Regions from separate parts of the Brevundimonas sp. S1H14 genome, predicted to be linked through region 1. Evidence: predicted binding sites of a transcription regulator. Region 1 holds the regulator's gene; the other holds the start of a gene.
What was found. Region 1 encodes HrcA, which represses chaperone genes, less so after heat shock. Its sites were predicted from a motif close to GTTAGCANTCNNNNNNNNNGANTGCTAAC; they were not measured.
Positions count from the first base shown of each region.

Region 2: the regulator HrcA is predicted to act here: its motif matches at 2,666-2,694, upstream of groES (co-chaperone GroES).

Region 1 is NZ_CP136679.1:288,188-292,502, forward strand. It holds gene pnp (polyribonucleotide nucleotidyltransferase) at 1-142, shown strand, start outside; gene RSD66_RS01375 (hypothetical protein) at 401-790, opposite strand; gene rph (ribonuclease PH) at 857-1,582, opposite strand; gene hrcA (heat-inducible transcriptional repressor HrcA) at 1,698-2,792, shown strand; gene grpE (nucleotide exchange factor GrpE) at 2,789-3,403, shown strand; gene RSD66_RS01395 (dienelactone hydrolase family protein) at 3,518-4,315, opposite strand, start outside.
Region 2 is NZ_CP136679.1:107,411-111,725, reverse strand. It holds gene RSD66_RS00505 (LysR substrate-binding domain-containing protein) at 1-387, shown strand, start outside; gene groL (chaperonin GroEL) at 625-2,271, opposite strand; gene groES (co-chaperone GroES) at 2,329-2,616, opposite strand; gene RSD66_RS00490 (hypothetical protein) at 2,856-3,323, shown strand; gene RSD66_RS00485 (DUF4260 domain-containing protein) at 3,383-3,766, opposite strand; gene pgi (glucose-6-phosphate isomerase) at 3,763-4,315, opposite strand, start outside.

The sequences.
Region 1 (4,315 bases):
TCAGGAAACCGGCGAGGACATCACTGACAAGATCAACGCCGAGCGCGCTGAACGCGGTGAAGCTCCGCTGTCGGAAGACACCGGCGGCCGTCCCAAGGGCGACCGCAACGGCGGCGACCGCGGCCGTCGCCGTCGCGACTAAGCCTCGGCGTCATCGCTGAACTGAGAAGGCCCCGGCGGAGCGATCCGCCGGGGTTTTTCTTGGGCGCTATCGCTCGCGAAGGCGTCATCCCTCTCCCGGCGCGAAAGGGTGAGGGGCTTGTCCTCGCCGTCGGCGCAAGCCGTCGCGCATCGAAGAGCTACGGCCTTCGGCCGACTTCACCCGCGAACCCTCACCCTTTCGCCTTGGCCAATCGCTTCGCTCTTGGAGGCTCAAGCCCTCTCCCATTGGGAGAGGGAGTCAGCTCTGACACTCTTTCGGCGGGGTTTCGCCGTCGCGGGTCCACATCGCGCAGGAACGATTGATCTCGCCCTGGATCAGGTCGCAGGGATTGGCGCTGTTGCAGGGCGGGCGCGTGGCCGGGCTGACGGCGATGCAGCGCTGGACCAGGCGGGCGGAGGCGGCTTCGCCCAGGGTCTCAAGGCAGGGGCGGTCGTCGAGGGGAACCGGCCGGGGCGTCATGTCCGGGCCTTCGGGCAGGCGGGCTTCGGGCAGGCGGGCTTCGGGCTCGGGGGCCGAGGCGGGCGCTGGCGTCGGGACCGGCGCGGGGGCCGCTGGCTCAGGACGCGGCTGACAGGCGACGAGCAGGCCGCCGAGGAACAGGCAGGCCGGAAGGGGCGGTCGGGTCATGCGGGGCTCCGGATCGGGGTTCGCCTATGCAACGACGATGGTCCCGATCCGGCTCCAGCAAAAGCCTTATCGGCGGGCGGCTTCGACGGCGGCGCGCTGCAGGGCGAACAGTTCGGTGCAGCCGATTTCCGCCAGTTCGAACAGACGGTCGAACTCGGCCCGGCTGAAGCCGCGCTTCTCGCCGGTGGCCTGGATCTCGACGATCTGGCCTGCGCCGGTCAGGACGAAGTTGGAATCGGCTTCGGCGGTGGAGTCTTCCTCATAGTCGAGGTCCAGCACCGGCAGATCCTTGAACACGCCGCACGACACGGCCGCCACCTGATCCAGAATGGGGTCGGTCGTCAGCACGCCCTCGTCCTTGAGGTAGTTGAGGGCGCTGGCCATGGCCACCCAGGCGCCGGTGATGGAGGCGGTGCGGGTGCCGCCGTCAGCCTGGATCACGTCGCAGTCGATCAGGACCTGACGCTCGCCCAGCGCCTTCAGGTCGACCACGGCGCGCAAGGAGCGGCCGATCAGGCGCTGGATTTCCTGGGTGCGGCCCGACTGCTTGCCGGCGGCGGCTTCGCGGCGGCCGCGGGTGTGGGTGGCGCGGGGCAGCATGCCGTATTCGGCCGTGACCCAGCCCTGGCCGGTGTTGCGCATCCAGCCCGGCACCTTTTCCTCGATCGAGGCCGTCACCAGCACCTTGGTATGGCCGAAGGACACCAGGCACGAGCCCTCGGCGTAGCGGTTGACGCCGGTTTCCAGCGTGACGGTGCGGAGTTGTTCGGGGGTGCGTTCGGACGGGCGCATGGGAATTCCTTGGAAGCGGGATGGCGCGTGCTTATCCTGAAACCATGAGCCTGTCCCGCCCTGACCCGTTTGCGGTGAGTCTCCGTTCCGTTTTGACGAGGCGGAGGGCGGCGCCATGAGCCTGCTTTACCCCTCGCCGGGCCTGGCGACGCTGGATGCGCGGGCGCGCGACATCTTCCGCCGGGTGGTCGAGACCTATCTGGAGACGGGCGAGCCGGTGGGGTCGCACACCCTGTCGCGCGCCGGGCTGGACCTGTCGCCCGCCTCGATCCGCAACACCATGCAGGCGCTGACGCAGGCCGGGCTGCTGGCCTCGCCGCACACGTCAGCCGGGCGGGCGCCGACCCATGCGGGGCTGCGGCTGTTCGTGGACGGCCTCCTGGAGGTCGGCGACATCGGTCAGGAGGAGCGGCGCGAGATCGACGCCCGGCTGGCGGTGATGGGCGCCAAGGGCGGCGGCCGCAATGTCGAGGAGGCGCTGGATGCGGCCTCCTCCCTGCTGTCGGGTCTGGCGGGCGGGGCGGGCATCGTCGCCAGCCCAGTGCGCGAGGCGGGGGTGCGCCATGTGGAGTTCGTGGCTCTGGGCGGCGGACAGGCGCTGGCGGTGCTGGTCGCCGACGACGGGGTGGTCGAGAACCGGCTGATGAATCTGGCGCCGGGCGTGACGCCCTCGACCCTGCAGGAGGCGTCGAACTTTCTCAGCGCGCGGCTGAAGGGGCGCCCGCTGGCCGAGGCCCGGCACGAGATGAAGGCCGAGATGGAGGCCGCCCGGCGCGATCTGGACGCCGCCGCCGCCCGGCTGGTCGAGGACGGACTGGCGGCCTGGAGCGGCGGCGCAGGCGGCGGAGGCCACGACCGCAACCTGATCGTGCGCGGGCGCGGCAATCTGTTGCAGGACGCCCGCGCGGCCGAGGATCTGGAGCGGGTGCGCGTGCTTTTCGACGATCTGGAGCAGAAGGAACAGCTGATCGGCCTGCTGGACGACGTCGGCGCGGCCCAGGGCGTGCGCATCTATATCGGCGCCGAAACGCGACTCTTTTCGCTTTCGGGTTCCGCCGTGATCGCGGCGCCCTATATGTCGGGCCGGCAGCGGGTGCTGGGCGCCATCGGCGTCATCGGGCCCGCGCGGTTGAACTACGCCCGTGTCATACCGTTGGTGGACTATACCGCCCGGGTGCTGGGCCGGATTCTGGACGGACAAGAGACGTGAACGACATCAACGACGAGACCCGGGACCAACTCGAGCAGGACATCCACGAGGCCGATCTCGCGCCTGAGGGCGATGAGAACGCCGTGGTCGACGCCCTGATCGCCGAGCGCGATCAGTGGAAGGACCGCGCCCTGCGCGCCGTGGCCGATGCCGAGAACACCAAGCGCCGCGCCGAGACGCAGCAGAACGACGCGCGCGCCTACGCCATCCAGCGCTTCGCCAAGGATTTGCTGGGCGTGGCCGATACGCTGGAGCGCGGTCTGGCGACGGCGCCCAAGGACGCGGACGGCCCCACGGCGGCCATGGTCACGGGGCTGGAGCTGACGCAGAAGTCCCTGCTGTCGGCCTTTGAGGCCAACGGCCTGACCCGCGTCGACCCGGCGCCGGGCGACGCTTTCGATCCGCACCTGCATCAGGCGATGATGGAGCAGCCCTCGGACACCGTGCCGGGCGGCGCCGTCATCCAGACGCTGCAACCGGGCTACGCCCTGTTCGGCCGCACCGTGCGCGCGGCCATGGTGGTGGTCGCGGCCAAGGGCTCGGGCCCGGCGACGGGCGGCGCCTATGCTGATCCGAACACGACCGGCGGGAATTTCGACGCCAAGGCCTGAGGCTTTCGCGCGTTGACATGACGACGGCCCGGCGCAGACGCGTCGGGCCGTTTTCATGCGCCTGCAAAATAAACCGCTCATCCCGGCGGACGCCGGGATGAGCGGTTGGAGAGGTCAGCCCTTCAATCTCGAATCGAACAGTTCCAACAACCGCTTCCAGCCATCCTTCGCGTCCGCCTCTCGGTAGGAGGCGCGGTAGTCGGCGTGGAAGCCGTGCGGGGCGTCGTCATAGAGGATGATCTGGCTGTCGGTCCGGCCCGCAACCTTCAGCGCGTCGTTCATCGCCCTGACCGTGTCGTTGGGAATGCCGCTGTCCTGGCCGCCGTAAAGACCCAGCACTGGCGCCTTCAGTTCGCCCGCCAGGTCGATGGGCCAGGGGCGGCCCGTCGCCTTCTGGTCGTCGGTCGCATTGGCGGCGGGCGACAGGCGGCCGTACCAGGCGACCCCGGAGTCCAGCGCCGGGAAGCGAGCCATCGCCTGCCACACCACCTTGCCGCCCCAGCAGAAGCCGGTGATCCCGACCTTGTCCGCCTTCGCCCAGGATTGGGCGCCGACCCAGTCCAGCGTAGCGGCAATGTCGCCCATGACCTGTTCATAGCTCGCCGCGCCGACGATGCGCTGGATCGCCTGCATGTCGCTGAGCGGGGCCGGGTCCTGGACGCGGACGAAGAAGGCGGGCGCCACGGCCGCATAACCCGCCTTGGCCAGGCGGCGGCAGACGTCGCGGATGTATTCGTGCACGCCGAAAATCTCGGACACGACGATCACGACCGGGAAGGGGCCGGCGCCTTCGGGGCGGGCGATATAGGCGGGCAGGTCAAAGCCGTCTGGCGCCGGATAGGCTGCGTCTTGCGTGACCAGCCCCGCCGCGTCGGTGGCGATCGGCTGGGCGGACTGGCTGAGGGCGGCGGG
Region 2 (4,315 bases), 180 kb from region 1:
AAGCGGGCGCATCTGATCGGCGAGCCGCGCGAGTGGCGGGCCTGGTTCGCCGCCGCCGGCGTGGCGCCGGCTGACGCCGCCCCGCCGCCGCGTCTGACGGCCGACAATCAGGCGATGGAGGTGGCGGCGGCTCTGGGCGATCAGGGCGTGGCCCTGGGCTCGCCCATTCTCTACGGCCGAGAGATCGAGCGGGGCCTGCTGGTTCGGCCGTTCGAAGCGACGGTCGCCCTGGCCGAGGGCTATTGGCTCTGCTACCCGCCCGGCCGCCGTCTGACCTCCAAGATCGCCCGCTTTAGGGACTGGGTGCTGGACACGGCGCGGACCGACCCGGCGGTGGTCGAGGGCGCGCGGCTGGCAGGGCGTGAGGTGGGGGAGGAGGGCAACTAGCGCGCGGGTTCTCCCTCCCCTTCATGGGGAGGGTGGTCGACGCGAAGCGGAGACCGGGTGGGGAGGGCCGGGTGATCCTGGCCTCGGCGCCTGCATCGTCTTGCCGCCCCCACCCGGCTTCGGCCTGTCGGCCTCAGCCACCCTCCCCATGAAGGGAAGGGAGAAGCCGTGCGCAAAAAGAAAGGGCGGGACCTTTCGATCCCGCCCTTCCGTAGTCTGAGCTTTGAGAAGCCGGACTTAGAAGTCCATGCCGCCCATACCGCCCATGCCGCCCATGTCGGGGGCGCCGCCGGCCGAAGCCTTCTTCGGCGCGTCGGCGATGGCGGCTTCGGTCGTGATCATGATGCCTGCGACCGAGCCAGCCGAGGCCAGAGCCGAGCGGACGACCTTGGCCGGGTCGATGACGCCCATTTCCACCAGGTCGCCGTACTCTTCGGTCTGGGCGTTGAAGCCGAACTCGGCCTTGTCCGATTCCAGCACCTTGCCGACCACGATCGAGCCTTCGACGCCCGAGTTTTCCGAGATCTGACGGATCGGAGCCTGCAGGGCGCGGCGGACGATGTTGACGCCGGCGGTCTGGTCGGCGTTGTCGACCTTCAGCGCGGCCAGCACCTTGGAGGCCTTCAGCAGGGCCACGCCGCCGCCCGGGACGATGCCTTCATCGGCAGCGGCGCGGGTCGCGTTCAGGGCGTCGTCGACGCGGTCCTTCTTTTCCTTCACTTCGACTTCGGTCGAGCCGCCGACGCGCAGGACGGCGACGCCGCCGGCCAGCTTGGCAAGACGCTCTTGCAGCTTTTCCTTGTCGTAGTCGGAGGTGGTGTCTTCGATCTGACGCTTGATCTGGCCGACGCGGGCCTCGATGCCGTCCTTCTCGCCCGAACCTTCGACGATGGTGGTGTCGTCCTTGGTGATCTGGACCTTCTTGGCCTTGCCCAGCATGTCGAGCGTGACCGTTTCCAGCTTGATGCCGAGGTCTTCAGAGATGACCTGGCCGCCGGTCAGGATGGCGATGTCTTCCAGCATGGCCTTGCGGCGGTCGCCGAAGCCAGGGGCTTTGACAGCCGCCACACGCAGACCACCGCGTAGTTTGTTGACCACCAGGGTGGCCAGGGCTTCGCCTTCGATGTCCTCGGCGATGATCAGCAGGGGACGGCCCGACTGAACCACGGCTTCCAGCACCGGCAGCATCGGCTGCAGCGAGGTCAGCTTCTTCTCGTGGAGCAGGATGAGCGGCTCTTCGAGGGAGACCTCCATCTTGTCCGGGTTGGTGATGAAGTAGGGCGACAGGTAACCGCGGTCGAACTGCATGCCCTCGACGATGTCGACGGTGGTTTCGGCGGTCTTGGCTTCTTCGACGGTGATGACGCCTTCGTTGCCGACCTTGGCCATGGCCTGGGCGATCAGGTCGCCGATTTCAGCGTCGCCGTTGGCCGAGATGGTGCCGACCTGGGCGATTTCCGAGTTGTTCGAGACCGGCTTGGAGTTCGACTTGACCTCTTCCAGCACCGCTTCGACAGCCTTGTCGATGCCGCGCTTCAGGTCCATCGGGTTCATGCCGGCGGCCACGGCCTTCAGGCCTTCCTGGACGATGGCCTGGGCCAGGACGGTGGCGGTGGTGGTGCCGTCGCCCGCCTTGTCGTTCGCCTTGGAGGCGACTTCGCGGATCATCTGGGCGCCCATGTTCTCGAAGGCGTCTTCCAGCTCGATTTCCTTGGCCACCGAGACGCCGTCCTTGGTCGAGCGCGGGGCGCCGAAGGACTTCTGGATCACGACGTTGCGGCCCTTCGGCCCCAGGGTCACCTTGACGGCGTCAGCCAGGACGTTGACGCCCTTCAGCATCTTGTCGCGGGCGTCGGTGTTGAACTTTACGATTTTAGCGGCCATGCGGGCTGCTCCTATCTAGATGTTTTTACGAGAGAAACCGGAAACCCAGGACGTGTCTTACGACAGCACGCCCAGGACGTCGGTTTCCTTCATGATGATCAGGTCTTCGCCGTCGATCTTCACTTCGCTGCCCGACCACTTGCCGAACAGGACGCGGTCGCCGGCCTTCAGCTCCAGGGCGACGAACTTGCCGTCTTCGTCACGGACGCCGGGGCCCACGGCGACGACTTCGCCTTCCTGGGGCTTTTCCTTGGCCGTGTCGGGGATGATGATCCCGCCCTTGGTCTTGGATTCTTCTTCAACGCGCTTGACCAGCACGCGGTCGCCGAGCGGACGAAACGCCATCTGAGTAACTCCTGTCAGGATGTTGGTTCCAGCCCCCGGAGCCCACGACTTTGGCAGTCGCCCTCCCCGAGTGCTAACGACCGGGGAGTTAGGCAGGGGGGAGGAGGGCGTCAAGGGCGGGGCGGCGCGAAATTAGGCGCCTGGATGAAGCGAAAATGAACAGGCGCCCCCGGGGTCGTTCAGACAGGCTTCGCTAAAAGGGGGACAACGGATCAACCGGCTTTCGAAAGGAGCCCGCCATGAAGACCCTGTTCAAGATCGGCGCCGGCGCTATCGCCCCTGCTCTGGTTGTGACGATGCTGGCCACGACCCCGGCCGCCGCCCAGAACTATCGCGACCGCGATCGCGACAACACCGGCCGTGACGCCGTGCTGGGCGCGGTGGTCGGCGGCGTCGCCGGGGCCCTGATCGGCCAGGGCGATGGACGCTATGTCGCGGGGGGCGCCCTGGCGGGTGCGGCCCTGGGCGCGGCCTCGTCCTCGAACAACGACAGCTGCGGCTATTATCGCGGCGGCCGCTGCTACCGGAACCAGGGCCACTGGGAGCGGGAGCACGGCATCAACAGCCGCGACGGCTATTACAACGGTCGCTATGAGCGCAATGACGGTCGCTATTATCGCGATGGTCGTTACTGGAAGAACCAGGGCGAGTGGCGCAGCTATCAGAACCGCCGCGACCGCGACTACCGCTATGACCGCCGCTGGTAAGCGGCCGGTGACATAAAGAAAGGCCCGGTTTCACGACCGGGCCTTTTTCGTGTGCGCGCTCAGGCGGATAGGCCTCTGCGGGCCTTGCCGATCAGGCCCAGGTGGGTGACGCCGAAGTCCAGCGGGGACTTCAATCCGTAGCCCAGCGCCCGGTCGAACCCGATATGGGCCAGCCAGATCAGGGCGAGCGCGACAGCCAGCGACTGATCCGCGACCAGGCCCGCGCCCGCAAGCAGCAGCGGCCCGATCAGGCTGTGCGCCAGACTATAGGTCAGGGCGCCGAGGCGCGGTCCGGCCAGATAGCCGGCGAAAGACAGATCGGGCGCCAGAAACAGAACGGCGAACAGGCCCCATCCCTGACCGAACCGGGCATAGGCGAAGGCGGCGATAGCCAGCAGGGCCAGCCCCTCCAGCCTTTGCCAGCCTGATGCGACGACCGTCACGCCGTCAGCCGGCGCAGCAGGTCAGCCGTCGACGGGTCCAGATCGGGCGAGGGCGCGCCGCTGGCGGCGTCCTTGAGCAGCGCCCTGGCCAGAACCTTGCCCAGTTCCACGCCCCACTGGTCGAAGCTGTTGATGTCCCAGATCACGCCCTCGACGAAGGTCTTGTGCTCATAGAGGGCGATCAGGGCGCCCAGGGTCTGCGGCGTCAGCCGCTTCATCAGAACGGTCGTCGACGGACGGTTGCCGGGGAAGGCCTTGTGCGGGGCCAGTCGATTCGCCTCGGCTTCCGACGCGCCCGAAGCGATCAGTTCAGCACGGGCCTGAGCCTCGCTCTTGCCCTGCATCAGGGCCTGGGCCTGAGCGAGGGCGTTGGCCCATAGGGCTGTTGCAGATGTTCCCCCGCAGGTGTGGCCGACCACGATGAATTCGACCGGAACGACCTCCAGTCCCTGGTGCAACTGCTGGAAAAAGGCGTGCTGGCCGTTGGATCCCGGCTCGCCGAAGACGACCGGACAGGTCTGGCGCCCGACCGGCGAGCCGTCGCGGCGC